DNA from 3 places in the Streptomyces sp. PL-29 genome. Region 3 is predicted to be linked to each of the others. Evidence: riboswitches for the same ligand, from Rfam matches in the RefSeq annotation. Region 3 holds a riboswitch; each other region holds the start of a gene.
What was found. Region 3 has a riboswitch for cyclic di-AMP ahead of R4Z63_RS27560 (M23 family metallopeptidase). Riboswitches for the same ligand answer to the same signal wherever they lie in the genome.
Positions count from the first base shown of each region.

Region 1 (9,302 bases), 650 kb from region 3:
CGCTTGCATACAGTGGCAGGTCTGACGGAAATCTCTGCATCGCGATCGAAGGGACCACATGCCCATGGGTCACACGGCCACAGCCCAGGCCGGCTCCGGCGGCCTGACAGCGACCGAGCACCGGCTGGCCAACGGCCTGCGCGTGGTGCTGTCCGAGGACCACCTGACCCCGGTCGCCGCGGTCTGCCTCTGGTACGACGTCGGCTCGCGCCACGAAGTCAAGGGGCGTACCGGTCTGGCTCACCTCTTCGAGCACCTGATGTTCCAGGGCTCGGCGAGCGTACCGGGCAACGGCCACTTCGAGCTGGTCCAGGGCGCCGGCGGCTCCCTCAACGGCACCACCAGCTTCGAGCGCACCAACTACTTCGAGACGATGCCGACCCACCAGCTGGAGCTCGCACTCTGGCTGGAGGCGGACCGGATGGGCTCGCTGCTGGCCGCCCTGGACGACGAGTCCATGGAGAACCAGCGCGACGTCGTCAAGAACGAGCGCCGCCAGCGCTACGACAACGTCCCCTACGGCACCGCCTTCGAGCGGCTGACCGCCCTCGCCTACCCCGAGGGCCACCCGTACCACCACACCCCGATCGGCTCCATGGCCGACCTGGACGCCGCGTCCCTGGAGGACGCGCGCGCCTTCTTCCGCACCTACTACGCGCCCAACAACGCCGTGCTGTCGGTCGTCGGGGACATCGACCCGGAAAAGACGCTCGCCTGGATCGAGAAGTACTTCGGCACCATCCCCGCCCACGACGGCAAGCAGCCGCCCCGCGACGGCTCGCTGCCCGACGTCATCGGGAAGCAGCTGCGCGAGGAGATCGTCGAGGAGGTCCCGGCACGCGCGCTGATGGCCGCCTACCGGCTGCCGCACGACGGTACCCGCGAGTGCGACGCGGCCGACGTGGCACTGACCATCCTGGGCGGCGGCGAGTCCTCGCTGCTGCACAACCGGCTGGTGCGCCGCGACCAGACGGCCGTCGCCGCCGGCTTCGGCATGCTCCGCCTGGCCGGGGCGCCGTCGCTGGGCTGGCTGGACGTGAAGACCTCCAGCGGGGTCGAGATCCCCGCCATCGAGGCGGCCGTCGACGAGGAGCTCGCGCGGTTCGCCGCGGAGGGCCCGACCGCCGAGGAGATGGAGCGCGCCCAGGCGCAGCTGGAGCGCGAGTGGCTGGACCGGCTGAGCACGGTGGCCGGCCGCGCCGACGAACTGTGCCGGTACGCGGTGCTGTTCGGAGACCCGCAGCTGGCCCTCACCGCCGTCCAGCGGGTCCTCGACATCACCGCCGAGGAGGTGCAGGCCGTGGCCGCGGCCCGGCTGCGCCCGGACAACCGCGCGGTCCTCGTCTACGAGCCGCTCGCGGTGGACGGGGCCGAGGGCGAAGAGAACGCCGACAGCGACGAGAACGAGGGGGCGGAGCAGTGAGCGACACCGCAGCCGTCACGATGACCTTCCACCCGCGCCCGCAGGCCGGCGAGCCGCAGCCGTGGGCCTTCCCGGCCCCTGAGCGCGGGACGCTGCCCAACGGGCTGACCCTGCTGCGCTGCCACCGCCCGGGCCAGCAGGTCGTCGCGGTCGAGATCAACCTCGCCGCGCCCCTCGACGCGGAGCCCGAGGGCCTGGACGGCGTGGCGACGATCATGGCGCGGGCCCTGTCGGAGGGCACCGACAAGCACACCGCCGAGGAGTTCGCAGCCGAGCTGGAGCGCTGCGGGGCCACGCTCGACGCGCATGCCGACCACCCCGGCCTGCGGGTCTCCCTGGAGGTTCCGGCCTCCCGGCTGGCCAAGGCGCTGGGTCTGCTCGCCGAGGCGCTGCGCGCCCCCGCGTTCGCCGACGCCGAGGTCGACCGGCTCGTGCGCAACAGGCTCGACGAGATCCCGCACGAGCTGGCCAACCCGCAGCGCCGCGCCGCCAAGCAGCTCTCCAAGGAGCTCTTCCCGGCGTCCCTGCGGATGTCCCGGCCGCGCCAGGGCACCGAGGAGACGGTCGCCCGGATCGACTCCGCCGCCGTGCGCGCCTTCTACGAGGCCCATGTACGCCCCGCCACCGCCACCGCGGTGGTCGTCGGCGACCTGACCGGCATCGACCTCGACGCCGTGCTGGCCGACACCCTGGGCGCCTGGACCGGGGACACCGCCGAGGCGCGCCCCGTGCCGCCGGTGACCGCCGACGACACCGGCCGCGTGGTCATCGTCGACCGGCCCGGCGCGGTCCAGACGCAGCTGCTGATCGGCCGCATCGGGCCGGACCGCCACGACCGGGTCTGGGCGGCCCAGGTGCTGGGCACGTACTGCCTCGGCGGCACCCTCACCTCCCGTCTGGACAAGGTGCTGCGCGAGGAGAAGGGGTACACCTACGGCGTGCGGGCCTTCGGCCAGGTGCTGCGCTCCACCGCCGACGGCAAGGGGGCCTCCATGCTCGCCATCAGCGGCTCGGTCGACACCCCCAACACCGGACCGGCGCTGGAGGACCTCTGGAAGGTGCTGCGCACCCTCGCGGAGGGCGGCCTGACCGACGCCGAACGCGATGTGGCCGTGCAGAACCTGGTGGGCGTGGCCCCGCTGAAGTTCGAGACGGCCGCCTCGGTCGCCGGCACCCTGGCCGACCAGGTCGAGCAGGAGCTCCCGGACGACTACCAGGGGCAGCTGTACGCGCAGTTGGCCGCAACCGGCACGGTGGAGGCCACCACGGCCGTCGTGCAGGCCTTCCCGGCGGACCGGCTGGTCACGATCCTGGTGGGTGACGCCGCGCTGATCGAGGAGCCCGTGCGGGCCCTCGGGATCGGTGAGGTCTCGGTCGTCACCAACTGAGGCCGCGGGCGCCCGGAATGACGGGCAACTGACGCATCGGGCAAGGGGTTCCGGCGGAAACCGCCGGAACCCCTTTTGTCCGTTTAGTGGTGAGGTTGCTTGTATGCGGTGTGGCGTACGCAACAAAAAGGCGCGTCTGTTTGGCGATTGACTGATGATCCGCCTAGCGTCAGGCGTGCTGTCCGTCAGTTGTGCCCGCCGCACCCGCGGCACCGGACAGCGATCGCCGAGTCCCCGTCAGGCGCGAGCCTGGGGAGCCGGGGACCCACATCAGTCCCTGGGGTGAATCGGACCCCCTCGCAAGAGGAAGTCCGTAGGAGACCTTCCTGCTCCGAACCCGTCAGCTAACCCGGTAGGCGAGAAGGAAGGAAAGGATCAAACCCTTCATGGCGTTTGGCAGTCGTCCCGCTGGTACCGGCAAGCACCGTGGTTCCAGCCGCCTGAGCAAGAAGACCGCCGGCTACGCCGGTATCGCCGCGATCGCCACCACGGGTGTGGTCGGCTCCCTCGCCGCCCCGGCCTTCGCCGCGGACAACCACAGCAGCTCCGCACCGGAGAACGGGCTCGGTGCCGTCCTCGTCGCCGAGGACCTTGCGGGCGACATCACCGACCAGGCCGTCTCCCAGCAGCGCGCCGCCGAGCACGCCGCCGCCCAGGAGCAGGCCGAGGCCGCCGCCAAGCAGCAGGCCGCCGAGGCCAAGCGCCTCGCCGAGGCCAAGGCGAAGGCCGAGCGCGAGGCCGCCGAGCGCGCCGCGCGCGAGGAGGAGCGCAAGCGCCTCAACACCTTCGTCTCGCCGCTGGACGACTCCTACGTCAGCACCCAGTACCGGGCGGGCGGCGGCATGTGGTCCTCCGGCAGCCACACCGGCATCGACTTCCACGCCGCGTCCGGCACCTCGGTCCACGCGGTGGGCTTCGGTACGGTCGTCGAGGCAGGCTGGGGCGGCGCGTACGGCAACAACGTCGTGATCAAGCACAACGACGGCACCTACACGCAGTACGGCCACATGTCCTCGCTGAACGTCACCGTCGGCCAGCAGGTCACCCCGGGCCAGCAGATCGGCCTGTCGGGCTCCACCGGCAACTCCAGCGGCCCGCACCTGCACTTCGAGGCCCGCACCGGCTCGCAGTACGGCTCGGACATCGACCCGATCGCGTACCTGCGCTCGCACGGCGTCAGCCTCTGACCCTCCGCGCCGCCCGTCGGCCCCGGCGCACGAAGCACAGCTCCACGAAGACCCCGCCTCCCGAGCCGGGGTCTTCGTGTTTTTGTGCTTCGGCGCAATGTTTCGGATTCCTGCCCGCTCTCGAAATTTTGCTGTGCTGCAATAGAGTCGTTGTGTGCGCGGCTGCGCGCACGGGGGTTGGCGGTCGGAATTAGACGGAGGTTCGGTCTTGCGTATTCCTGCGCACGCGGTATGCACGGCAATTCGCGACGACATCGTCTCCGGGGTGTTCGAACCGGGCGGTCGGCTGACCGAGGAGGTGCTGGCCCGCCGGTACGGGGTCTCGCGCGTCCCGGTCCGCGAAGCCCTCCGGACGTTGGAGTCCGAGGGCTTCGTGACCACGCGGCGGCACGCGGGGGCCTGCGTGGCCGAACCGACCGCCCAGGAGGCGGCGGATCTGCTGGAGCTGCGGATGCTGCTGGAGCCGCTGGCCGCGGCCAGGGCCGCCCGGCGCCGCACGGACGCGCACCTCAAGGTGCTGCGGGGGCTGGTCAGGCTCGGCCAGGAGCGAACCAGGCGGGGCCAGGGCGAGGACCTGCGGGCGCTGGGTGGCTGGTTCCACGAGACGCTGGCGCAGGCCTCCGGAAGCCCCGGATTGATCGCGCTTCTCACGCAGATGCGGCACAAGGTGGCGTGGATGTTCGTGGTGGAGGCGCCCGCCCGGCCTGCGGAGTCCTGGGCGGAGCACGGCGCGATCGTGGACGCGGTGGCCCGCGGGGACGCCGAGCGGGCGCGGACGCTGGCCGCGGTCCACGCCGACCGGGCGGCCGCCGCGCACCGGCTGCGGCAGCGCCCGGCGGTGAGGACTTCGCAACCTGCCGTAAACATGTCGAGCCTACGGCATTAACAAGAGCCGTATACAAAGGACGGAATCACGCGAATTCGGTGCGCGATTCAATATGCCCGGCCGAATTATGTGGAGCGGGCGGAATGCCGCGCGATGCGGTCGGGTCGGCCGCTTTTCGTCGGGCGGAATTTCCCCGGGGCCGGTCTCGTCGGCCCGGGCGCCGCACCACGCCGAAGCCGCGACCCCGTGGGGCCGCGGCTTTGCCGTACGCGGGGTGCGGGATGAACCCGAAGGGTCTCAGACGGTCTCGGGGAGCTCTTCGAGGCCCTCGGCGACCAGCTTCGCGAGGCGGTCCAGTGCGGCTTCCGCGCCCTCGGCCTCGGAGGCGAGGACGATCTCCTCGCCGCCCTGGGCGCCCAGGCCCAGTACCGCCAGCATGGAGGCGGCGTTGACGGGGTCGCCGCCGGACTTCGCGATGGTCACCGGGACGCCGGAAGCGGTCGTCGCACGGACGAAGATCGAGGCGGGACGAGCGTGCAGGCCCTCGGCCCAACCGACGTTGACGCGGCGCTCTGCCATGGTGATGCCCTTCAGGTTCTTACGGTTGTCTAGACCAGTCTCTCACGGCATCCCGCATGCTCCGACCGACCTTCGGCCTGAATTCCGCCGCTCGCCGACGCTCCCCAGCTTGCACCGTTTTGTCACTTCTTGTCTCCTGCGCCGCGCGAGCGCTGTCCGGCCCGGTCCGGCCGTAAGGTAGGCGCATGACCATAGAGTCGGACCTGTCCTACCCGGCCCACTGGGAAGCCGACGTCGTCCTCCGCGACGGCGGCACCGCCCGGATCAGGCCCATCACCACCGAGGACGCCGGCCGGCTCGTCAGCTTCTACGAGCTGGTCTCGGAGGAGTCGAAGTACTACCGCTTCTTCGCGCCCTACCCCCGCCTCTCCGCCCGCGACGTGCACCGCTTCACCCACCACGACTACGTGGACCGGGTGGGCCTCGCCGCGACCGTCGGCGAGGAGTTCATCGCCACCGTCCGCTACGACCGCATCGGCGCCGACGGCCGACCCGCCTCCGCTCCCGCCGACGAGGCGGAGGTGGCCTTCCTTGTGCAGGACGCCCACCAGGGCCGCGGGGTCGCTTCCGCACTCCTCGAACACATCGGCGCGGTGGCCCGCGAGCGCGGCATCCGCAGGTTCGCCGCCGAGGTGCTGCCCGCCAACACCAAGATGATCAAGGTGTTCACGGACGTCGGCTACGAGCAGCGGCGCAGCTTCGAGGACGGCTCCGTCCACCTCACCCTCGACCTCGAACCCACCGCCGAGTCGCTCGCCGTGCAGCGCGCCCGGGAACAGCGCGCCGAGGCCCGCTCCGTGCAGCGTCTGCTGGCCCCCGGCTCGGTGGCCGTCGTCGGAGTCAGCCGGTCCGGCGCGGGCGTGGGCGCGGCCGCGCTGCGCAACCTGCGCGACAGCGGCTTCCACGGACACCTCTACGCCGTCAACGAGGCCGTCACGCGCGACCTCCTCGACGGGGTGCGGGCCTACCGCTCCGTCGGGGCCATCGGCGCCCCCGTCGACCTCGCGGTGATCGCGGTCCCGGCCGACCGGGTCCCCGACGCGGTCGCGGCCTGCGGCGAACACGGCGTGCAGGGGCTCGTCGTCCTCTCCGCCGGATACGGGGACAGCGGCCCGGCCGGACTGGCCCGCCAGCGCGAGTTGCTGCGGCAGGTGCGCTCGTACGGGATGCGGCTCATCGGACCCAACGCCTACGGGGTGATCAACACCGCCCCGGAGGTGGAGCTCAACGCCTCGCTCACCCCCGCACCGATGCCGGTGCGCGGCCGGACCGGTCTGTTCACGCAGTCCGGGGCGATCGGGATCGCCCTGCTCTCGGCGCTGCTCCGGCGCGGCGAAGGCCTGTCCTCCTTCGTCTCCGCCGGGAACCGGGCCGACGTCTCCGGCAACGACATCCTCCAGTACTGGTACGAGGACGAAGCGACCGACGTCGCCCTGCTGTACCTCGAAACCCTCGGCAACCCGAGGAAGTTCACCCGCCTCGCCCGCCGGACGGCGGCCGTCAAGCCGGTGGTCGTCGCCAAGGGCGGCCGGCACACCCCCGCCGGGCACGTCGTCCCCGGCACCCGGCTGTCGGAGGACACCGTCTCCGCCCTGCTGCGGCAGGCCGGCGTGATCCGGGTCGACACGGTCACCGAGCTGGTGGACGTGGGCCTGCTGCTGGCCTCGCAACCGCTGCCCGCCGGCCCCCGGATCGCGATCCTCGGCAACTCCGAGTCGCTCGGGGTCCTGACCTACGACGCCTGCCTGAACCAGGGCCTGAAGCCGCTGCCGCCCCTGGACCTGACGACCGCCGCCTCCCCCGAGGACTTCCGCACCGCGCTGGCCGCCGCCCTCGCCTCCGACGACTGCGACGCAGTCGTCGTCACCGCCATTCCGTGGGTCAGCGAGCACGCCCTCGCCGACGACCTGGCCGACGCGCTCCGTGAGGCGGTCGCCGGGGCTCCCGGCAAGCCCGTGGCGGTCGTGCACGTGGAACTGGCCGAGCTGGTGCGGGCCCTGTCCGCGCCCCGCGGACCCGCCGCCGGGTCGCCGGACCGCTCCGCCGGGGACAGCCCCTGGACCCCGGCCGCCCTGGCGGCGACCGCTCCCGCCACCGCCGACCCGGAGCGGATCCCCAGCTATCCCGCCGCCGAGCGCGCCGTGAAGGCCGTCGCGGAGGCCGTGCGCTACGGCCAGTGGCGGCGGGCCCTCGCCGACGCCGGCCAGGTCCCCGAGTACGAGGACATCGACGAGGCCGGCGCCGCGACCCAGCTCGCCGCCCTGCTCGCGGACGTCGACGGCGGGGCCGTACTGACCCTGAGCGACGGGGACGCCCGCGAGCTGCTCGCCCGCTACGGCATCCAGGTCCTGCCCACCCTTCCCGCACCCAGTCCCGACGCGGCCGTCCGGGCGGCCGCCGTCCTGGGCTACCCGGTCGCCCTCAAGACCACCGCCCCGCACCTGCGCCACCGCGCGGACCTGGGCGGCGTACGGCTCGACCTGACGGGCGAGGCCGAGCTGAGGCGTTCGTACGAGGAGCTCACCGACGCCCTGGGCAAGCCGGCCGAGCTCCGGCCCGTGGTCCAGGCCATGGTGCCGCGGGGCGTGGACACCGTCGTCCGGTCCGTGATCGACCCGGCCGCGGGCGCCGTCCTGTCCTTCGGGCTCGCCGGGGTGGCCTCCGAGCTGCTCGGCGACACCGCCCACCGGCTGGTCCCGGCCACCGACCGGGACGCCGCCGGACTGATCCGGTCCATCCGGGCGGCACCCCTCCTCCTGGGCTGGCGGGGCAGCGATCCGGTCGACACCCCCGCCCTGGAGGAAGTGCTCCTGCGGCTGTCCCGGCTCGTCGACGACCATCCCGAGGTGATCGGTGTCAGCCTGGAGCCCGTCGTCGCCGCCGTCGAGGGGGTCTCCGTCCTCAGCGCCACCGTCCAGGTCGCCCACCCGCCCGTCCGGAGTGATCTCGGGCCGCGGACCCTCCCCAGCTACTGAGTGGGTACGGCCACCGGGCGGGTACGGCGCGGCAGGAAGGCACCCGGGGGGCCTTACCATTGACCCCATGGCGAAATCCGGTACGACGACCCAGGGGCTGCGCACGGCGATCGAGCGCAGCGGCTACTACCCGGCCCTCGTGGCCGAGGCGGTGGAGGCCGCGGTGGGCGGCGAGCCGATCGCGTCGTACCTGGTCCACCAGGAGACGACCTTCGACTCCAACGAGGTGCGCCGCCACGTCACCGTGCTGGTCCTGACCGGCAACCGCTTCATCGTCAGCCACACCGACGAACAGGCCGCCGACGCAGGGTCCCCGTCCCCGTACGCGACGACCTCCACCGAGTCGGTCAAACTCTCCAGCATCTCCTCCGTGGTGCTGAGCCGCGTCGTCGCCAATCCGGAGTCCTACACCCCCGGCACCCTGCCCCGTGAGGTCGTCCTGACCATCGGCTGGGGCGCGGTCTCGCGGATCGATCTGGAGCCGGCCGCCTGCGGCGACCCCAACTGCGACTCCGACCACGGCTACACCGGCAACTCCACAGCCGACGACCTCAGCCTGCGGGTCAGCGAGGCCGGCGACGGACCGGAGGCGGTGCGCCAGACCCTGCTCTTCGCGCAGGCCCTCTCCGAGGCGACCGCGGCGACCTCCGCCACCTCCGCCCGCTGATGGTGTATTCCGCACCGCAAGACTGGACCGAGCCGGAGCTGCTGGACCTGGCCGGCGCACCCGTCCCGGAGTACGGTGCCGGGTCGCTCGCCGACCTGCTGCCGACGCTCGTGGCCGGGCAGGGCGTGCCCGGCTACGCCCCCGCCATCGCCGAGCTGACCCCGGCCGACCGCAACTGCGTGTTCCTCGTCGACGGCATGGGCTGGGAGCAGATCAAGGCCCACGCGGACGAGGCGCCCTACCTCGCCTCCCTCCTC
Region 1 is NZ_CP136996.1:5,363,520-5,372,821, forward strand. Features, by position in the region: gene R4Z63_RS24690 (M16 family metallopeptidase) at 65-1,423, shown strand; gene R4Z63_RS24695 (M16 family metallopeptidase) at 1,444-2,811, shown strand; cyclic di-AMP (ydaO/yuaA leader) riboswitch at 3,026-3,185, shown strand; gene R4Z63_RS24700 (M23 family metallopeptidase) at 3,198-3,998, shown strand; gene R4Z63_RS24705 (GntR family transcriptional regulator) at 4,207-4,884, shown strand; gene R4Z63_RS24710 (HPr family phosphocarrier protein) at 5,122-5,403, opposite strand; gene R4Z63_RS24715 (bifunctional acetate--CoA ligase family protein/GNAT family N-acetyltransferase) at 5,589-8,378, shown strand; gene R4Z63_RS24720 (DUF5998 family protein) at 8,446-9,045, shown strand; gene R4Z63_RS24725 (alkaline phosphatase family protein) at 9,045-9,302, shown strand, end outside.
Region 1: another riboswitch for cyclic di-AMP. It lies ahead of R4Z63_RS24700 (M23 family metallopeptidase); the one in region 3 lies ahead of R4Z63_RS27560 (M23 family metallopeptidase).

Region 2 (9,302 bases), 3.3 Mb from region 3:
ACGTCCTGATGGGGAGGCCGGTCCGCGAGCTCCTCCAGCATGGCCCGGATCGGCGCCCAGCCGGTGCCGGCGGCGATCAGGCTGACCGGGCGGTCCGTGCGGCGGAAGGTCAGCCGGCCGCCGGCGGCGCCGAGTTTCAGGACGTCGCCGGGCCGTGTCTCGCGGACCAGGGCGGTGCTGAGCCGCCCGCGGTCGATCCGGCTGACGTGCAGGTCCACGGTGCCGTCCGGGCGGGGGGCGTTGCCGATGGAGTAGGTGCGCCAGGTCCGGGGCACCCGCTCGCTGCTCACGCTCGTGTACTGGCCGGGCAGGTAGGGGAAGGGAGCGTGCGGCCTGAGGGTCAGCACGCCGATGTCCTGACCGTACTGGAGGTGGCGCACGACCTCGGCGTCCCACCACGGCGGGTCCTCGCTCGCGTCGGCCCCGGCGAGCATGGCGTCGGCGATCAGTTGGTAGGCCTCGGTCCAGGCCTTCTCCGCCTGCGGGGTCCAGGCGTCGCCGGAGGTCTCGGCGAGTGCGGCGAGCAGGCTGGAGCCCACGACCGCGTAGTGCTCGGGGCGGACCAGGAACTTGCGGTGGTCGCGTCCCAGGTCGTGCAGGTAGGGGCCGAGGGCCTCGTCGTCCAGACGGGAGACGACGTGGGTGAGTGCGGCGAAGAGCCGGTCCCGCTGGCGTTCCATGTCGTCGGAGGAGAGCGGGAAGAGCTCGCGGACTCCGGGGTTGTGCCAGAAGAGGTGTGAGTAGAAGAACTTGACCGCGTGCTCGGCCCGTCTCTCCACCACCGCGAAACTGCTTTTCAAGATCCTCACATCCACACAACCGAAAGTAGGAGTGCCGGACCGGGCGAGGTCAAGTGTGGTCCGATCTGCGGACAGCCGCGACGAAGGAGTCATATGGGATGGCGGGTCGCGGCTCGCGCCGGACCGCCGCTGCGCGGCGGCTACTGTCGAGGACATGCACGATCAGTCGTCCCCTCCCTCCGTCGGCGCGGCGCCCGAACTCTTCACGTGGGAGTTCGCGACCGACCCCTATCCGGCCTACGCGTGGCTGCGCGAGAACGCGCCGGTGCACCGCACCAAGCTCCCCAGCGGGGTCGAGGCCTGGCTGGTCACCCGGTACGCCGACGCCCGGCAGGCCCTCGCCGACCAGCGGCTCAGCAAGAATCCGGCGCACCACGCCGAGCCCGCGCACGCCAAGGGCAAGACCGGGATCCCGGGGGAGCGCAAGGCGGAGCTGATGACGCATCTGCTGAACATCGACCCACCGGACCACACCCGGCTGCGGCGCCTGGTGTCCAAGGCGTTCACCCCGCGCAGGGTCGCCGAGTTCACCCCGCGGGTCCAGGCGCTCACCGACCAGCTGATCGACCGGTTCGCGGGGCGGGGAGAGGCGGATCTCATCCACGAGTTCGCCTTCCCCCTCCCCATCTACGCCATCTGCGAGATGCTCGGGGTACCGCGCGAGGACCAGGACGACTTCCGCGACTGGGCCGGGATGATGATCCGCCACGGGGGCGGGCCGCGCGGCGGTGTGGCCCGGTCGGTGAAGCAGATGCGGACCTATCTCGGCGAGCTCATCCATCGCAAAAGGGACGATCTGGGTGATGACCTGATCTCCGACCTGATCCGGGCGAGCGATCACGGCGACCACCTCACGGAGGGCGAGGCCACGGCGATGGCCTTCATCCTGCTCTTCGCCGGCTTCGAGACGACCGTGAACCTCATCGGCAACGGCATCCACTCCCTCTTCATGAACCCCGTCCAGCGCGAGCGCCTGCAGGCATCCCTGGCCGCCGGCGAGCGCGGGCTGCTGGCCACGGGGGTCGAGGAACTCCTGCGCTATGACGGCCCCGTGGAGCTGGCGACGTGGCGGTTCGCCACGCAGCCGCTCACCCTGGGCGGCGAGCGGATCGAGACCGGCGATCCGGTCCTGGTCGTCCTGGCGGCGGCTGACCGGGACCCCGGGCGATTCGTCGATCCGGACACCCTCGACCTCTCCCGGACCGACAACCAGCACCTCGGCTACGGCCACGGCATCCACTACTGCCTGGGTGCGCCACTTGCCCGCCTGGAGGGGCAGACCGCCCTCGCCACCCTGCTGACGCGCCTGCCCGATCTGGAACTTGCAGTTCCACCCCAAGACCTGCGCTGGCGCGGGGGGTTGATCATGCGAGGGCTGCGTACCCTTCCCGTTCGCTTCACGACTCAAAACACTTGCGCGACATCTGATTAAAAGTCAGATTCGGCTTGAACTTGTGACAATCGTTCGGAGGCCGCTAGGTTCTGCCGTTACCCCGCTGTTATGCGAAAGGTGATCCCTCATGCTCTCCGGGAACGGCCGTCACAGACGCCCCCGCCAGGTCCCCGCGCTGGTCGTCACGGCCGGTGTCACCGGCTCCGCGCTCGCCATGCCGCTGCTGGCCGCCACGAGCGCGACCGCCGCAGACACCGCCACATGGGACAAGGTGGCCGAGTGCGAGAGCGGCGGCACGTGGAGCGCCAACTTCGGCAGTGGCGCGTACGGCGGGCTCCAGTTCACCCAGCAGCAGTGGCAGGATGCCGGCGGCCTGGACTTCGCCGAGCGGGCCGACCTCGCGAGCCGCTCCCAGCAGATAGCCGTGGCCGAGCGCGTACTGGCCGCCCAGGGTCCGCAGGCCTGGCCGCTGTGCGCCGCCTCGGCCGGACTGGACCAGCAGGGTCCGGCGGCCGTCGTCGATCCCGGTCTGCCCGGTAGCACCGGCGCGGTGGGTCCCGCGCCGTCGCGCCCCGACGACACCGTTCCCTCCACCACGGGCGGCAAGCCCGCCACGGACTTCGGGCTCTCGACCGCGGAGACCCCCAGCCCCTCGGGTTCCCCCTTCCTGATACCCGACGCGCCGTCCGTCGGACTGCCCGTCATGCCCGCGCCCGACGTCCCGACGACGCCTCCGGCCGACCCGGGCACCCCGGGCACCCCGGACGTCCCGGCCGACCCGACGGCCCCGCCGGCGACTCCCGGCGACCCGACGGCCCCGACCCTTCCCGCGGACCCGACGGCACCCACGACCCCGCCGGTCTCCCCGGGGCCGTCCCCGGCCGACCCGGCGAACCCCGCGACCCCGGCGACCCCGGCCGCCCCGGGTGCCACTCCCGCCGAGGGCAACGGCAAGCACCGCGGTGCGCCGTCTCCCGAGGAGGGTGTGCCGTCTGATGCCGCGTCGGCCCCCGTCTATACGGTGCAGGAGGGCGACAGCCTGGCGGCCATCGCGGATGCCAAGGGAGTGAAGGGCGGCTGGAGCGGTCTTTATGCGGCCAACGAGCAGGTCATCGGCAATGATGCCAACCTGATCAAGCCTGGGCAGAACCTGGATCTAACCGCCCAATAAGGACAGTTGGTTCGCCCGGTAAGGCCTGATTGTCTGTTTTCTGCAAGTGAGACATGTGTCTCTTCCGGTCAACTGGCGTGTCCCGCCCCGGGGGTTCCGCAAACCCCGTCCTCACCTGCGCAAACGCCCCTGCGGGGAGCGCAAGTAGGGGCCGTTTCTCCCCGATGCTCCTGGTTGAGCATCGGGGAGGGACATGTCTACCTTCTGATTCGCCCGCCACCGCGGGCTCCTTCGACCGCATCGCCGAATCCTGCCGGCGGACGGGGGGAACAGTCGTCGCGTCAAGCGCCGAAGGCAGGAGCGGGGGAACCAAGGTAGGTGCCGCGAGCGGCCGTTGAGAGACGGCCGGCGAGCGGCTTGGGGTTAAGCGGGGCGCAAGGTCGCACCGCCGGGCACTCACAGGCTCGAACCCGACAGCTCACCTCGCAGGCGTCGGTGAGGAGAAACCTCATGCTGCTTTCCGGCAAGGGCAAGCACCGTCGCGGCTCCAAGGCCGCTCGCATCGTCACGCTCGCCGGTGTCGCCGGTGTGGCCGTCGCCGCCCCGCTGATGACCGCGGGGGCCGCCAGCGCCGCCACCGCGTCCGAGTGGGACAAGGTCGCGCAGTGCGAGTCCGGTGGCAACTGGTCCATCAACACCGGCAACGGCTACTACGGCGGGCTGCAGTTCTCGTCCTCCACCTGGGCCGCTTTCGGGGGCAAGTCGTACGCCCCGCAGGCCAACAAGGCCTCCAAGGCGCAGCAGATAGCCGTCGCCGAGAAGGTCCTCAAGAAGCAGGGCAAGGGCGCCTGGCCGCACTGTGGCAAGGGCCTGTCGAACTCCTCCTACACCGGTGGCGGCTCCACCGAGGCCCCGGCCTCCACCAAGCCGAAGGCCCAGCCGAAGAAGACCGAGACGAAGAAGACCGAGACCAAGGCCGCGCCGAAGAAGGACACCAAGCGCGCCGAGGTCCCGACCACCCGCTCCGAGCGCGCCGCGGCTCCGGTCGCGCCGAAGACCGGCAACGGCTCCTACGAGGTCAAGCCGGGCGACACGCTGGGCACCATCGCCGAGGCCAACGGCGTCAAGGGCGGCTGGCAGCAGCTCTTCGAGCTGAACAAGGACATCGTCTCGGACGCCGACCTGATCTTCCCGGGCCAGAAGCTGAAGCTCAGCTGAACGTCGCGGCAAGAGCCGCACACGCGTACGCAACGCACAGAATTCCCACCGCCCGGCGCCCCTTCCCCCCACGCGCCGGGCGGCGGTGTGTGCGGTCCCGTCGGCTGATGATCAAGGGTTGTATGTCCCGGAAGGCGGGTATTCGGTCCCTTTTTCGTCCCAGGGGTCGGGCGGTCGGCCGGTCGAACCCCGGAAGCCGGTTAGGCTCTAGGCGGCAAGGCCATCCCACGGCCTGACACGCCACCGCACACCCAGCGTCACATCCCAGAAGGAGATGCTCGTGCCGTCCATCGACGTCGTCGTAGCCCGGGAAATCCTGGACTCCCGAGGCAACCCCACGGTCGAGGTCGAGGTGGGCCTCGACGACGGCAGCACCGGCCGTGCTGCCGTTCCGTCCGGCGCCTCCACCGGTGCATTCGAGGCCATCGAGCTCCGTGACGGTGACCCCAACCGTTACATGGGCAAGGGTGTCGAGAAGGCCGTCCTCGCCGTCATCGAGCAGATCGGCCCGGAGCTCGTCGGCTACGACGCCACCGAGCAGCGCCTGATCGACCAGGCGATGTTCGACCTGGACGCCACCGACAACAAGGGCTCGCTCGGCGCCAACGCCATCCTCGGCGTCTCGCTCGCCGTCGCGCACGCCGCGTCCGAGGCCTCGGACCTCCCGCTGTTCCGCTACCTCGGCGGTCCGAACGCGCACCTGCTGCCCGTTCCGATGATGAACATCCTCAACGGTGGGTCGCACGCCGACTCCAACGTCGACATCCAGGAGTTCATGATCGCGCCGATCGGTGCGGAGTCCTTCTCCGAGGCGCTGCGCTGGGGTGCCGAGGTCTATCACACCCTCAAGAAGGTCCTGCACACCAAGGGCCTCTCCACCGGTCTGGGCGACGAGGGCGGCTTCGCCCCGAACCTGGAGTCCAACCGCGCCGCGCTCGACCTCATCATCGAGGCCATCAAGCAGGCCGGCTACACCCCGGGCAAGGACATCGCGCTCGCCCTCGACGTCGCCGCGTCCGAGTTCTACAAGGACGGCAAGTACGAGTTCGAGGGCCAGTCCCGCTCGGCTGCCGAGATGACCGACTACTACGCCGAGCTCGTCGAGGCGTACCCGCTGGTCTCCATCGAGGACCCGCTGTTCGAGGACGACTGGGCCGGATGGAAGACCATCACCGACCGCCTGGGCGCCAAGGTCCAGATCGTCGGCGACGACCTCTTCGTCACCAACCCGGAGCGCCTGGCCCGCGGCATCGAGGAGGGCTCCGCGAACGCCCTGCTCGTGAAGGTGAACCAGATCGGTTCGCTGACCGAGACCCTCGACGCCGTCGAGATGGCCCAGCGCAACGGCTTCAAGTGCATGATGTCGCACCGTTCCGGCGAGACCGAGGACGTCACCATCGCCGACCTCGCCGTCGCCGTGAACTGCGGTCAGATCAAGACCGGCGCCCCGGCCCGCTCGGACCGCGTCGCCAAGTACAACCAGCTGCTGCGCATCGAGGAGATCCTCGACGACGCCGCGGTGTACGCGGGCCGCAGCGCCTTCCCGCGCTTCAAGGGCTAATCACGCTCTGCCTCCGTACGTCCCCGCACTCGGTCCCGTACCGTGTGCGGGGACGTATTGCGTAGTGCGTACAAAGGGGAGGCGGACCCATGGCCGGGAACCGGGATCGGTTCTCCACCTTCTCCACGGCGACGCGGCTGAGGCAGCTCGGCGAGCGGACCGCGGCCCACGTCTACCGCTCGCAGTCGCGCCGGCAGGTGCGCCGCAGCCGTCTCACGGGCAGGGCCGCCCTCCTGGTGCTCGTGCTCTGTACCCTGGTCGTCGCCCTCGCGTATCCGATGCGCCAGTACGTCTCCCAGCGTTCGGAGATCGCGGAGCAGCAGCGGGCCGCCGCGGCCGCGCGGGACCGCCTGGAGCGGCTCCGCGATGAGAAGGCCCGCTGGCAGGACGACGCCTACGCGGAGCAGCAGGCGCGCAGGCACCTGCACTTCCTGCGTCCGGGGGAGGTCGGCTACATCATGGCCGACCCCGGGGCCCGGCCCCCGGAGCAGCACCGGACCGGCCAGGCCGGCTCCGACCGCCCCTGGTACTCGAACGTCTGGGACGGCGTCGACAAGGCCGACCGCCCGGGCGACTAGTGAGTACCGCAGCACCCATCCGACGAGAACGAAGAGACTCCCTCCAGGCATGCAGACGCCCCCGCCCCAGACCGACCGGACCGAGCCGACCGACGCGGACATCGAGGCGTTCGAGCAGCAGCTCGGCCGCCCGCCGCGCGGGTTGCGCGCCATCGCGCACCGCTGCCCCTGCGGGCAGCCCGACGTGGTGGAGACCGCCCCGCGGCTGCCCGACGGCACCCCCTTCCCGACGCTGTACTACCTGACGTGCCCGCGCGCGGCCTCCGCCATCGGCACGCTGGAGGCCAACGGCGTGATGAAGGAGATGCAGGCGCGCCTCGCCGAGGACCCGGAGCTCGCCGCCGCCTACCGGGCCGCGCATGAGGACTACATCCGGCGCCGCGACGCCATCGAGGTGCTCCAGGGCTTCCCGAGCGCCGGCGGCATGCCGGACCGGGTCAAGTGCCTGCACGTGCTTGTCGGGCACTCGCTGGCCGCCGGCCCCGGTGTGAACCCCTTCGGCGACGAGGCCCTCGCGATGCTGCCCGAGTGGTGGGCCAAGGGCGCCTGCGTCACCCCGTGCGGGGAGAAGAAGAAGGAGGAGGAGTCCCAGTGACCCGTGTCGCGGGCATCGACTGCGGTACGAACTCCATCAGGCTGCTCGTCGCGGACTGCGACCCCGCCACGGGTGAGCTGGTCGAGCTCGACCGACGGATGATCATCGTCCGGCTCGGCCAGGGCGTCGACAAGACCGGGCGGCTGGCCCCGGAGGCGCTGGAGCGCACCTTCGCCGCGTGCCGCGAGTACGCGGCGGTCATCAAGGAGTTCGGGGCGGAGCGGGTGCGCTTCGTGGCGACCTCCGCCTCCCGTGACGCGGAGAACCGGGACGAGTTCGTGCGCGGTGTCGTGGAGATCCTGGGCGTCGAGCCCGAGGTGATCTCCGGCGACGAGGAGGCGGAGTTCTCCTTCACCGGCGCCACCCGGGAGCTGACCGCGCACGAGCACCTGGAGCGGCCGTTCCTGGTGGTCGACATCGGCGGCGGCTCGACCGAGTTCGTGGTCGGCGACGACCACGTCCGGGCCGCCCGCTCCGTGGACGTGGGCTGCGTCCGGATGACCGAGCGCCACCTGGTGGTGGACGGGGTCGTCACCGACCCGCCGACCGAGAAGCAGGTCGCCGCCGTCCGTGCCGACATCGAGGCCGCGCTGGACCTGGCGGCCGAAACCGTTCCGCTGGCCGAGGCGCGCACCCTGGTGGGCCTGGCGGGCTCGGTGACCACCATCGCCGGCATCGCGCTCGGGCTGCCCGAGTACCGGTCGTCGGAGATCCACCACGCCCGGCTCTCCTACGAGCAGGTCCGCGAGATCACCGAGCGGATGCTGACCGCCACCCACGACGAGCGCGCGGCGATTCCCGTGATGCACCCGGGCCGGGTCGACGTGATCGGCGCGGGCGCGCTGGTCCTGCTGGCCGTCATGGAGCGCACCGGCGCCTCGGAGGTCGTGGTCTCCGAGCACGACATCCTCGACGGGATCGCGATCAAGACCGCGGAAGAGGCCGAGGCGGCCGAGCGGCTGTCCTGACCTGCCGAACCCCTGAATCGTGGCGCTCCGGTCGACCGGCCGGGGCGTCACGGTCGTTCCGGGTCGTCCGGGCGGGCTACCGCAACGAGCCATGGCCTGGCCCGCGATGACCGGAGGAATCATCTGGTCCATCGGCCAAACGACCTTCGAACCAGGGTGTGAGGGGTGTCGAGGGCCATGATCGGAAAAAAGTTCGTGAAGTTCTTCACAAGGAAAAGGGTGCGACTGGGTCACCGGAAGGGCCCTTCGGGGCCTTCCGGAGGCCTCGGGGTCCCTTTTGTCGCGCGTTCGTGTGATCGGCGGAGGCGGCGGGTTCCGTGTCGGAGATAAGGACGAAACCCGGTGGTCTACTCCGGTCAAAGCCTCGGAGGCCAGTTCAGGACGGGTGAACAACGACTCCCGACACCTCTTGGTTCCCGTTGCGCGTCATGACGTCCGTCACGTGGGCGGCGGAGTGTAGCAGAGGCCCTCTCGGTCCTTGTGAAGGGGCTCACGAGCAACACCCCAATGGGTGCTGGATACTCGTTCTCATGAGCACCACGGAGCGTCCCAGGATCCTCGTTGTAGGAGGTGGGTACGTAGGCCTGTACGCAGCCAAGCGCATCATGAAGAAGATGCGCTACGGCGAGGCGACCGTCACGGTCGTCGACCCGCGCTCGTACATGACCTACCAGCCCTTCCTCCCCGAAGTGGCCGCAGGCAGCATCTCGCCGCGGCACGTCGTCGTCCCGCTGCGACGCGTGCTGCCCAAGGCTGAGGTCCTCACCGGCCGGGTCACCACCATCGACCAGGACCGCAAGGTCGCCGTCGTCACGCCGCTGGTCGGCGAGGCGTACGAGCTGCCCTTCGACTACCTGGTGATCGCCCTCGGCGCCGTCTCCCGCACCTTCCCGATCCCCGGTCTCGCAGAGCAGGGCATCGGCATGAAGGGCGTCGAGGAGGGCATCGGCCTGCGCAACCACGTGCTGGAGCAGCTCGACAAGGCCGAGTCCACGACGGACGAGAACGTCCGCCGCAAGGCCCTCACCTTCGTCTTCGTCGGCGGCGGCTTCGCCGGGGCCGAGACGATCGGCGAGGT
Region 2 is NZ_CP136996.1:2,738,113-2,747,414, reverse strand. Features, by position in the region: gene R4Z63_RS12480 (globin domain-containing protein) at 1-782, opposite strand, end outside; gene R4Z63_RS12475 (cytochrome P450 family protein) at 955-2,232, shown strand; gene R4Z63_RS12470 (LysM peptidoglycan-binding domain-containing protein) at 2,321-3,364, shown strand; cyclic di-AMP (ydaO/yuaA leader) riboswitch at 3,641-3,811, shown strand; gene R4Z63_RS12465 (transglycosylase family protein) at 3,815-4,522, shown strand; gene eno (phosphopyruvate hydratase) at 4,797-6,083, shown strand; gene R4Z63_RS12455 (FtsB family cell division protein) at 6,173-6,661, shown strand; gene R4Z63_RS12450 (DUF501 domain-containing protein) at 6,711-7,256, shown strand; gene R4Z63_RS12445 (Ppx/GppA phosphatase family protein) at 7,253-8,224, shown strand; gene R4Z63_RS12440 (NAD(P)/FAD-dependent oxidoreductase) at 8,755-9,302, shown strand, end outside.
Region 2: another riboswitch for cyclic di-AMP. It lies ahead of R4Z63_RS12465 (transglycosylase family protein); the one in region 3 lies ahead of R4Z63_RS27560 (M23 family metallopeptidase).

Region 3 (9,302 bases):
TCTTCGGCGGCGTCGACCGTCCACTCCCCCGGCTCCGCCCAGGCATGGAGAGCGAGGTTGAACGTGCCCCAGTGGATCGGCAGCATCGTGCCGTGGGGGGTGCCGCCCTGGAGGTCGAGGTGGGCCCGCATGCCTTCCTCGGGCGTCATGTGGATGTCGGGCCAGTACTCCGAGTAGGCCCCGATCTGGATCATCGTGGCGTCGAAGGGGCCGTGTGCGGAACCGATCTCCGCGAAGCCGGGGAAGTATCCGGTGTCGCCGCTGTGGTAGATCCGGTGCTCGTCGCCCGCGACCACCCAGGAGGCCCACAGGGTGTGCTGCTGGTTGCGCAGACCGCGGCCGCAGAAGTGCCGGGCGGGGGTCGCCGTGAGCGACAGCCCGCCGATCCTGGTGGTCTCGTTCCAGTCGAGCTCGCGCAGCCTGTCGGGCGACACGCCCCAGCGCTCCAGGTGGGCACCGACGCCGAGCGGCACCGCGAAGAGCGTGTCCGTACCGGCCAGCGCCTTGATCGTCGGCAGATCGAGGTGGTCGTAGTGGTCGTGCGAGATGACCACGACGTCGACCTCGCCGAGCGCGGCCAGCGGGAGCGGCACCGGGTGAAGCCGCTTGGGACCGGCGAAGGGGAAGGGTGAGCAGCGCTCGCCCCACACCGGGTCGAAGAGCACCCGGTGCCCGTCGATCTCCGCGAGCACACTGGAGTGACCCATCCAGGTCAGTCGCAAACCGGTCGCGGACGGTTTCGCCAGGTCCGCGAGGGTGGTGGGGTGCACGGGGACGACCCCGGCGGGGCTGCGCCCGAGCCGCTGCTCACGGTGGAAGTAGATCTTCGCGAACTCCGTCATCGACCCGGAGGGCCTGTTCCGGGCCCCGACCGGGTTCTGGAAGACGCCGTCGGCGAAGTTCGGTGAGCGGCGGATCCGCTCCAGCCTGGCGCCGGACGGGTCCGCGCCGAAGGCTTCGGGCCGCAGGGCGCGCAGCCGAGGACGGAGGGGACGGGAGCCGGTCAAAGCGCCTCCAGGGAGGGTGCGGTCGGTGCGGTCGTATCGCTACGCCCATCCCAACGCACACCGGCCCCGAAGGATTCCGCCCGCCCCTCCCGACCCTTCCTGCGTCGTCCCGTCCTCCCGCCTCGCCCGCGTCCGCAGCGGCTACAGCGGCAGCAGGTCCGGGCGCTTCGCCTCGACGTGGTCACCGGAGGACTCGCCGCGCAGTCGACGGCCGATCCAGGGCACCAGGTACTCGCGGGCCCACTGGATGTTGTCGCGGGTCACGTCCACCGAGCCGCGCGGGCGCAGCTGCGGCCACGGCTGGTCGGGGTCGGCCGGCACCTCCAGGCCGAGCACCTGTGCGGCGCGCAGTGCGACACGGGTGTGGCCCTCGGGTGAGAGGTGCAGCCGGTCCGCGTCCCAGGCGCGCCGGTCCTGTACCGACTTCAGCGACCAGAGGTCGAGCACCGGGCAGTCGTAGCGGTCGGCGATCGCGCGCACGTGGGCGCTGTACGTCGCGACCTTGCCGCGGATGTGCTTGAGGACGGGCACACCGCGGGTGTCGAAGCCGGTGGTGATCATGACGTGGCCGACGGCTCCGGTGAGGTCGGCCACGGCCGCCTCGAAGCGTTCCGCCACGTCGTCCGGGTCGCTGCCGGGTCGGATGATGTCGTTGCCGCCCGCGCAGAAGGTGACCAGGTCCGGCGCGAGGGCCTTGGCCCTCGGCACCTGGTCGGCCACGATCTGGTCGAGGAGCTTCCCGCGCACCGCGAGATTCGCATACCGGAAGTCGTGCTCTTCGCGCTGATCGGCCAGGAGTACGGCGAGCCGGTCCGCCCAGCCGAGGAAGGAGTCCCCGGGCCCCGGGTCCCCCACGCCCTCTGTGAAGCTGTCCCCGATCGCCGCGTACGAGCCGATGGTCCTGAGTTTCGTCGTCGTCGCTGCCACGAGAACCCATCCTTCACTCCCGTAACCAACCTACGCCAACGTAATGAGGGGTTGACGGGCCGTGATCTGTACCACGCGGGGGATAAGGAATAAGTACGCGTGGGGCCGGGACCCCCCTCGGGTCCCGGCCCCACGCGTGTCCGGGCTCCGCCGGAGGATGCCGTCAGAGGCTGGCGCCCTTCGAGCGGAGGTAGGCGATCGGGTCCATGTCCGATCCGTAGGAGGGGCTGGTACGGATCTCGAAGTGCAGGTGGGGGCCGGTCGAGTTGCCGGTGGAGCCGGAGAGGCCGATGGCCTGGCCGGCGGTGACGCTCTGCCCGGAAGAGACCGAGAGCTGGGACAGGTGGGCGTACTGGGAGTACTTGCCGTCCGCGTGCCGGATGACGACCTCGTTGCCGTACGCGCCGCTCCAGCCGGCGGACACCACGGTGCCCGCGCCGACCGCCTTGACCGTGGTGCCCATGGGGGCGATGAAGTCGACACCGGTGTGGTAGCCGGAGGACCACATGGCGCCCGCGACCTTGTACTGGGTGGAGACGCCACCGCCGACCGGGGCCACGAAGCCGGAGGCGGCCGGCTGCACGGCGGGCGCCTCGACGGGGGCGGCGGGGGCCTCGGGGGCGGATTCCTGCCGGGCCTGCGGGACGGCAGCCTGCGCGGCCGGCTTCGACCCGGTCGTGGGGGCCGTCTTCACGGTGGCCCCGGGGGCACTGCGCGGGGCGGGTACGGCGCCGGCCCGGGAGGCCTCGCCGCGGCCGCCGAGGGTCAGCTTCAGGCCGGGGTGGATCAGCGACGGGTCGCTGCCGACCGCCTCGCGGTTCTGCTCGTACAGCCGCTCCCAGCCGCCGGGCAGGTGGTGCTCGGCGGCGATCATGGAGAGGCAGTCGCCCGGGACGACGGTGTAGACGGTCGGGGTGGCGGCCTGGACGGCGGTCGGCGCGGCGACCCGGACGGCGGCGGGGGCCTGCGGTGCCACGGCGGGGACCACCGTCGGGGCGCCGGCCGCGTGGGCGCCGGCCGCACCGATCAGCGGCAGGGCGAGGGCCGCGCCACCGGTGCCTGCGACCGCGAATCCGCGGGCCATGGGAAGGGACTTGGGACGGCGGTGCTTACCCTTTGCAGGCATGGCGCATTCCTCTCCGGCGCCTGCGAGGTGAGCTGTCGGGTTCGGACTGGAGATGCCCGGCGGTTCATGTGCGGGACATGAACCGCTTAACCCCGAGCCGCACCGGAGAAAAGATCTCCGGCACGGCGGCCTACCTGGTTCCCCCGCTCCTGCCGCGCGAAATCGTTCGGTTGCGGTTTCCGGGCGGCGGCAGGATTCGGCGATCCACCCGGATCGATCGCGAAGGTAATCCCTTGTGGGCACACCGAACAAGCCGTGAATTCCCTGACGGATTCACAGGCATGAGGGACTGCCGGAATTCCGGTCACCCTCCGTCCATTCCGCTCCCCCAACAGCCGCGCCCATCGGGCCATTCGGCCCGGACGATCAGGCACTCACGGTCACCGTATGATCTGCCTCACGGGGCGGTGCCCGATCTCGCCTCCGGATACGGCAAGTTGGCGCCAAATAGCTTAATTCGGACAGTCGCCCCAGCAGAAGACGGAGGAGTTCCCGTGACCCAGCAGATACAGGAGCCGGAGCTGACCGGAGTGCGCAATTTCCGCGATGTAGGCGGATTGCCGACTTCTGATGGACGAAGGGTTAAGGCGGGACGACTGTTTCGAAGCGGACATCTCGCGCATGCCACCGAAACCGATGCAGCGTTCCTCGCCTCGCTCGGCCTCCACACCATCTTCGACTTCCGCAACGGCGCCGACCACGCCCTGGAGGGGCCGGACGTCGAGCTGCCCGGCGTACGGAACGTCAACATCCCGCTCTCGGACCCGGCGGACGGCCGGGAGTTCTGGCGGCTGGTCCGCGATGGCGACCTCGACCAGCTCCGCTCGGTCCTGGGCGGCGGCAGGGCGGCGGCGCGGATGGCGAACTCCTACCGCGGGATCATCCGGACCCGTACCGCCGAGCACAGCCGGGTCGTGCACGCCATCGCCGAGGACAGCGTCCCCGCCCTCCTGCACTGCGCCGCCGGCAAGGACCGGGCCGGCCTCTCCGTCGCCGTCACCCTGCTCGCGCTCGGCGTCGAGCGCGAGGCGATCGTGGCGGACTACCTGGAGTCCAACGCCCCGCACCGCCGCTACCGGGTGCGCCGCAGCGCGGAGTCGGCCGAGGCCCGCTCGCCCGAGGTGATGGAACTGCTCGCGCCGCTCTTCGACGCCCGCGCTGAGTACCTGATGGCCGCGTTCGACACGATCGACGAGATCTGGGGCGGGGTGGACCGCTACCTGGCGGAGGGCCTCGGGCTGACGCCCGAGACCCTCGACAGGCTGCGGGACCGGCTCCTGGTCTGACCCGCCGGCCGGAGCCGGCCCCGGGGGGAGCGGCGTGGCCCGCACCGGAGGGAGGCGGGCCGTCAGCGCGCCGCGACGGCCTGCTTCACCAGCGTCCTGCCGAAGTCCCACATCAGGCCCGACCCGCCGTGCGCCTCGTCCATGAGCTCGCGGAAGGCGCCGACGAAGCGGTCGACGTCCCGCTCGTCCAGGACCAGTGGCGGAATCAGCTTGATCACCTCCAGATGGTCCCCGGAGACCTGGGTGAGGATGCGGTGCTTCTGCAGCAGCGGTACCACGACCATCTGTGCGAAGAGGCCCTTGCGGGCCGCCTGGAGCATCGCCCAGCGGCTGCGCAGCCCCAGCGAGGAGGGCCGCCCGAACTCGATGCCGATCATCAGGCCGCGGCCCCGCACCTCGTGCAGCAGCTCGTACTCGCCCACCAGGGACGCGAGCCGCCCGCGCAGCAGGTCGCCGGTCGTGCGGGCGCGGGCCACGAGCTGCTCGTCCTCCATCACGGACAGCACCGCCAGCCCGGCCGCCATGGCCTGCGCGTTGGAGCCGAAGCTGGCGGAGTGCACGAGCACCCGGTCCATGGACGAGTAGACCTTCTTGAAGATCCAGTCCTTGCCCAGGGTCGCGCCGACCGGCACGTAGCCGCCCGACAGCGCCTTGGCCACGCAGACCAGGTCGGGCTCCACACCGGGCTCGTGCTGGTACGCGTAGAAATCCCCGGTACGCCCCAGTCCGGTCTGCACCTCGTCCGCGATCAGGAGCGCTCCCCGCCGGTGCAGCAGCTCCTGCGCGGCGAGCAGGAATCCGGGCGGGGCGGCATGGACGCCCTTGCCCTGGATCGGCTCCACGACGAAGGCGGCGACGTCACCCCGCTTCAGCTCCCGCTCCAGGGCGGCCAGGTCGCCCAGCGCGACCCTGGTGTCGGGCAGCAGCGGTGCGAAGCCGTCCCGGAATCCACCCTCACCGTTCACCGAGAGCGAGCCGGTGGTCAGCCCGTGGAAGGCATGGTCGCAGTAAAGGACCCTGGGACGCCCGGTGGCGTACCGGGCGAACTTCAGGGCCGTCTCCACGGCCTCGGTGCCGCTGTTGCCGAAGAAGACCCGGTCCAGGTGGGGGCTGTACGAGAGGAGCTTCTCAGCCAGCAGCCCGGGCAGCGGCTGGCAGTCGAAGCGGGTGAGGTCGGCGAGCTGGGCGTCCAGCACGTCGTGCAGCGCCCGCCGGACGACGGGGTGGTGGCGGCCCAGGCCCATCACTCCGAAGCCGGCCAGCATGTCGAGGTAGTCGTGGCCTTCCGCGTCCCAGAAGTGGGCGCCCTCGGCCCGCTCGTAGACCTTGTCGAAGCCGATGGTGCGGAGCATTCGGGGCAGTTGGTGGTTGAGGTGGCGGGCGTGCAGCTCGTACCGTTCCGCCCCGCGCGCAGCCAGCAGGGCGCCGAGGTCGAATCCCCCGCCCCGGCCCCCTTCCGCCGGACTCATGCCGACCTGTCCCGGTTGCCTCCGACCGTCTCCCGGGCGGCCCGCAGGGATTCCTTGAGGGAGCCCATGGTGGCGAGGACGGCGGTGGGCTCGTAACCGCAGTGCGCCATGCAGTTCGCGCAGCGCGGGTCCTTTCCGCGTCCGTACTTGTTCCAGTCGGTCTCCTCGACGAGCTCCCGATAGGTCGGCACGTAACCGTCGCTCATCAGGTAGCAGGGGCGCTGCCAGCCGAAGAGGGAGTAATTCGGAATGGCCCAGGCCGTGCAGGGGAAATCGGCCTTTCCTTCCAGGAAGTCCAGGAAGAGCGGCGAGTGGTTGAGCCGCCAGCGCCGCCGGTTGCCGCCTGCGAAGGCCTTCCTGAAGAGTTCTCGGGTCTGGTCGACGCCCAGGAAGTGTTCCTGGTCCGGCGCCTTTTCGTAGGCGTAGGCGGGCGAGATCATCATTTCGTCCACCTGCAGGTCGTCATTGAGGAAGTTGAGCACCTCGATGATCGTCTGCGGGGTGTCGGTGTTGAAGAAGGTGGAGTTCGTGGTCACCCGGAATCCGCGCCTCTTCGCTTCCTTGATGGCTTCGACCGCCTCGTCGAAGACGCCTTCCTTGGCCACCGACTCGTCGTGGCGCTCGCGCAGACCGTCGATGTGCACCGCGAAGGCGAAGTACGGGGAGGGCGTGAAATTCTCGATCTTCTTGCGCAGCAGCAGGGCGTTGGTGCACAGGAACACGTACTTCCGCCGGGCGACCAGTTGCCGCACGATCTCGTGGATCTGCGGGTGCATCAAGGGCTCGCCGCCCGCGATCGACACCATCGGCGCACCGGACTCCAGCACGGCCCCGACGGCCTGCGCCACCGGCATGCGCTGCTTGAGCACCCCTGCCGGGTGCTGGATCTTCCCGCACCCCTCACAGGCCAGGTTGCACGCGTAGAGGGGCTCCAGTTCCACGATCAGCGGGAACTTCTCCCGCTTGCGGAGCTTCTGTTCGAGCAGATACGTCCCGACCCTGATGGTCTGGCGCAGCGGCATGGCCATCTGGCTCACCTCCTGGGGAGCAGCGAAGAACGGTGCCATTCGTAGAACGCGGGCAGTACGGCACGCAGAACACGGAAGGCCGATATTCCCCCGCGCACCGTGCCGATGCGGACGAGCTCGTGCTCCGGGGCGTCCACGATCACCCGGACGGCCGCAACGGGCCGGCCGGCGCCCCGGACGGCGGCCCGGAGGGTCGCCGCGGACTCCATGTCGACCGCGACGGCGCCGGTGGCACGCAGCTGCGCGCGCTCCTGGCCGCGGACGACGTGGTCGGACCCGGTCAGCGGACCGATGTGCACGGTCCGGCCGTGGGCGGCCCGGGCCAGCGCCTCGGCCAGCAGCGCGGTCCCGGTACAGGCGACGGTCCCCCGCGGGTCGCGGGTCTCCTCCGCGACGACGAGGTCGCCCGGGCTCATCCCGGGGACGAGCCCGGCACAGAACCCGGTGGCGAGGACGGCGGCCCGCTCCGTCCCAGCCCCCTCCAGGGCCCGGAGCACGGCCCGTTCGGCCGCCCGCGGGCCCATCCCGGTGCGCAGCAGGGTGTACGCCCCGGCCCGCGCGGGGTCCGGCCCGCGGGCGGAGCCGCGCCCCGCGCTGCGCAGAGCCGCCTGCTCGATGCGCAGCGCGCAGGCGACGAGCAGCGGGCCGGTCTGCGGGGCACGGTCACCCTCGGCGCCGGACATCAGGGCCCCCCGGCAGGCGAGCCTGCCGGGGCGGAAGGCTCCCCGTACAGGTAGCGGCCGAGCGCGGTCAGCGGGAACACCTGCCGGTACAGGTGGTAGTTGATGGAAAAGTCCCAGGGGAAGCCGGTGCCGGTGAAGTACGGCTCGTCCCAGGAGCCGTCCTCCCGCTGGGTCTGGACCAGATGGGCGATGCCCCGCTCGACGGCCTTGCCGTCGCGTTCCCCGGCCGCCAGCAGAGCCATGAGGGCCCACGCGGTCTGCGAGGCGGTCGAGGCGCCCTTCCCGGCCCACGAGCGGTCCTGGTAGGAACGCTGGTCCTCGCCCCAGCCGCCGTCCTCGTTCTGTACGGATTCCAGCCAGTGGACCGCGCGCCGGACCGCGGGGTGTCCCTGGGCGATGCCCGCCGCGGTGAGGGCGGGCACCACCGAACCGGTTCCGTAGACGTAGTTGGTGCCCCAGCGGCCGAACCAGCTGCCGTCCGGCTCCTGCGCGTCGAGCAGCCAGGCGATGCCGCGGCGGGTGCGGGCGTCGCCCGCCCGGCCCTCGAAGGCGAGCATCTCCACGACGTGGGCGGTGACGTCCGCCGACGGCGGGTCGATGACCTCGCCGAAGTCGCAGAAGGGCAGCTTGTTGGGGAAGGGGCTGGTGTTGTCGGCGTCGAAGGCACCCCACGCGCCGTCCTTCGACTGCATGCCGAGGTTCCAGGACACGCCGCGGGCGATGGCGGCGTCGACCCGGACCGGGTCCGGGTGCCGGATCCGGCGCAGGGCGAGGACGACCTCGGCGGTGTCGTCGATGTCGGGGTAGGTGTCGTTGTGGAACTCGAACGCCCAGCCTCCGGGGGCCAGTCCGGGACGGCGCACCGCCCAGTCTCCGGTGCGCGTGATCTCCTCGCCGAGCATCCAGTCCGCGGCCTTGACCAGGGCGGGATGGTCGGGGCGCACGCCCGCGTCGGCGAGGGCGATCGCGGCGAGGCAGGTGTCCCACACCGGGGACTGGCAGGCCTCGATCATCCGGGCGCCGTCCGCGCGCCGCACCGCGAACCGATCCAGGGATTCCAGTCCCGCGCGCATCACCGGATGGCCGAGGTCGTAGCCGAGCAGGTGCAGGGCGATGACGGAGTACACGGCGGGCGGCTGGATCCCGCCCCAGCAGCCGTCGTTCTCCTGGCGCTCGACGATCCAGCGGGCGGCGGTGCCCATGGCCGCCCTGCGCAGCCGGCGCGGGGCGAACCGCCGGTAGACGTGCAGGGCTTTGTCCATCCGCTGGAAGGCGCCGTCCCAACTGGTCAGCGGGGCCAGGCGGGGTGCGGGGTAGGGTCTGCACGCGTCGCTGTGCAGCTCGTCGAGGGCGAAGGGGGCGGGGCGGACCGGGCGCATCGCCGAGACCACGGTGAGCGGGACGATCGTCTGGCGGGCCCAGCAGCCGAAGTCGTAGATGTTCAGGGGGACCCAGGGCGGCAGGAACACCAGCTCGGGCGGGAGTTCGGGCAGGTGGTCCCAGCTCCACCAGCCGAAGAGGGCGAGCCAGATGCGGGTGAAGACGCGGGCGGCCGCGACCCCGCCGTTGGCCCGGATCCAGGCCGAGGCGCGGCTCATGTGCGGGGCGTCCGGCGGGTCCCCGGCCAGGCGCAGCGCGACGTAGGCCTCGATGGTCGCGGAGAGTTCGGGCGGGCCGCCGTGGAAGGTGGCCCAGGTGCCGTCCTCGCGCTGCTCGCCACGGATGAAGAGGGCGGCGGCGTACGTGGTGGCCTCGTCGCGGATGCCGAGGAACTGC
Region 3 is NZ_CP136996.1:6,009,997-6,019,298, reverse strand. Features, by position in the region: gene R4Z63_RS27570 (MBL fold metallo-hydrolase) at 1-1,007, opposite strand, end outside; gene R4Z63_RS27565 (SGNH/GDSL hydrolase family protein) at 1,149-1,934, opposite strand; gene R4Z63_RS27560 (M23 family metallopeptidase) at 2,098-3,060, opposite strand; cyclic di-AMP (ydaO/yuaA leader) riboswitch at 3,063-3,239, opposite strand; gene R4Z63_RS27555 (tyrosine-protein phosphatase) at 3,555-4,346, shown strand; gene R4Z63_RS27550 (aspartate aminotransferase family protein) at 4,409-5,815, opposite strand; gene hpnH (adenosyl-hopene transferase HpnH) at 5,812-6,843, opposite strand; gene R4Z63_RS27540 (phosphorylase family protein) at 6,849-7,526, opposite strand; gene shc (squalene--hopene cyclase) at 7,526-9,302, opposite strand, start outside.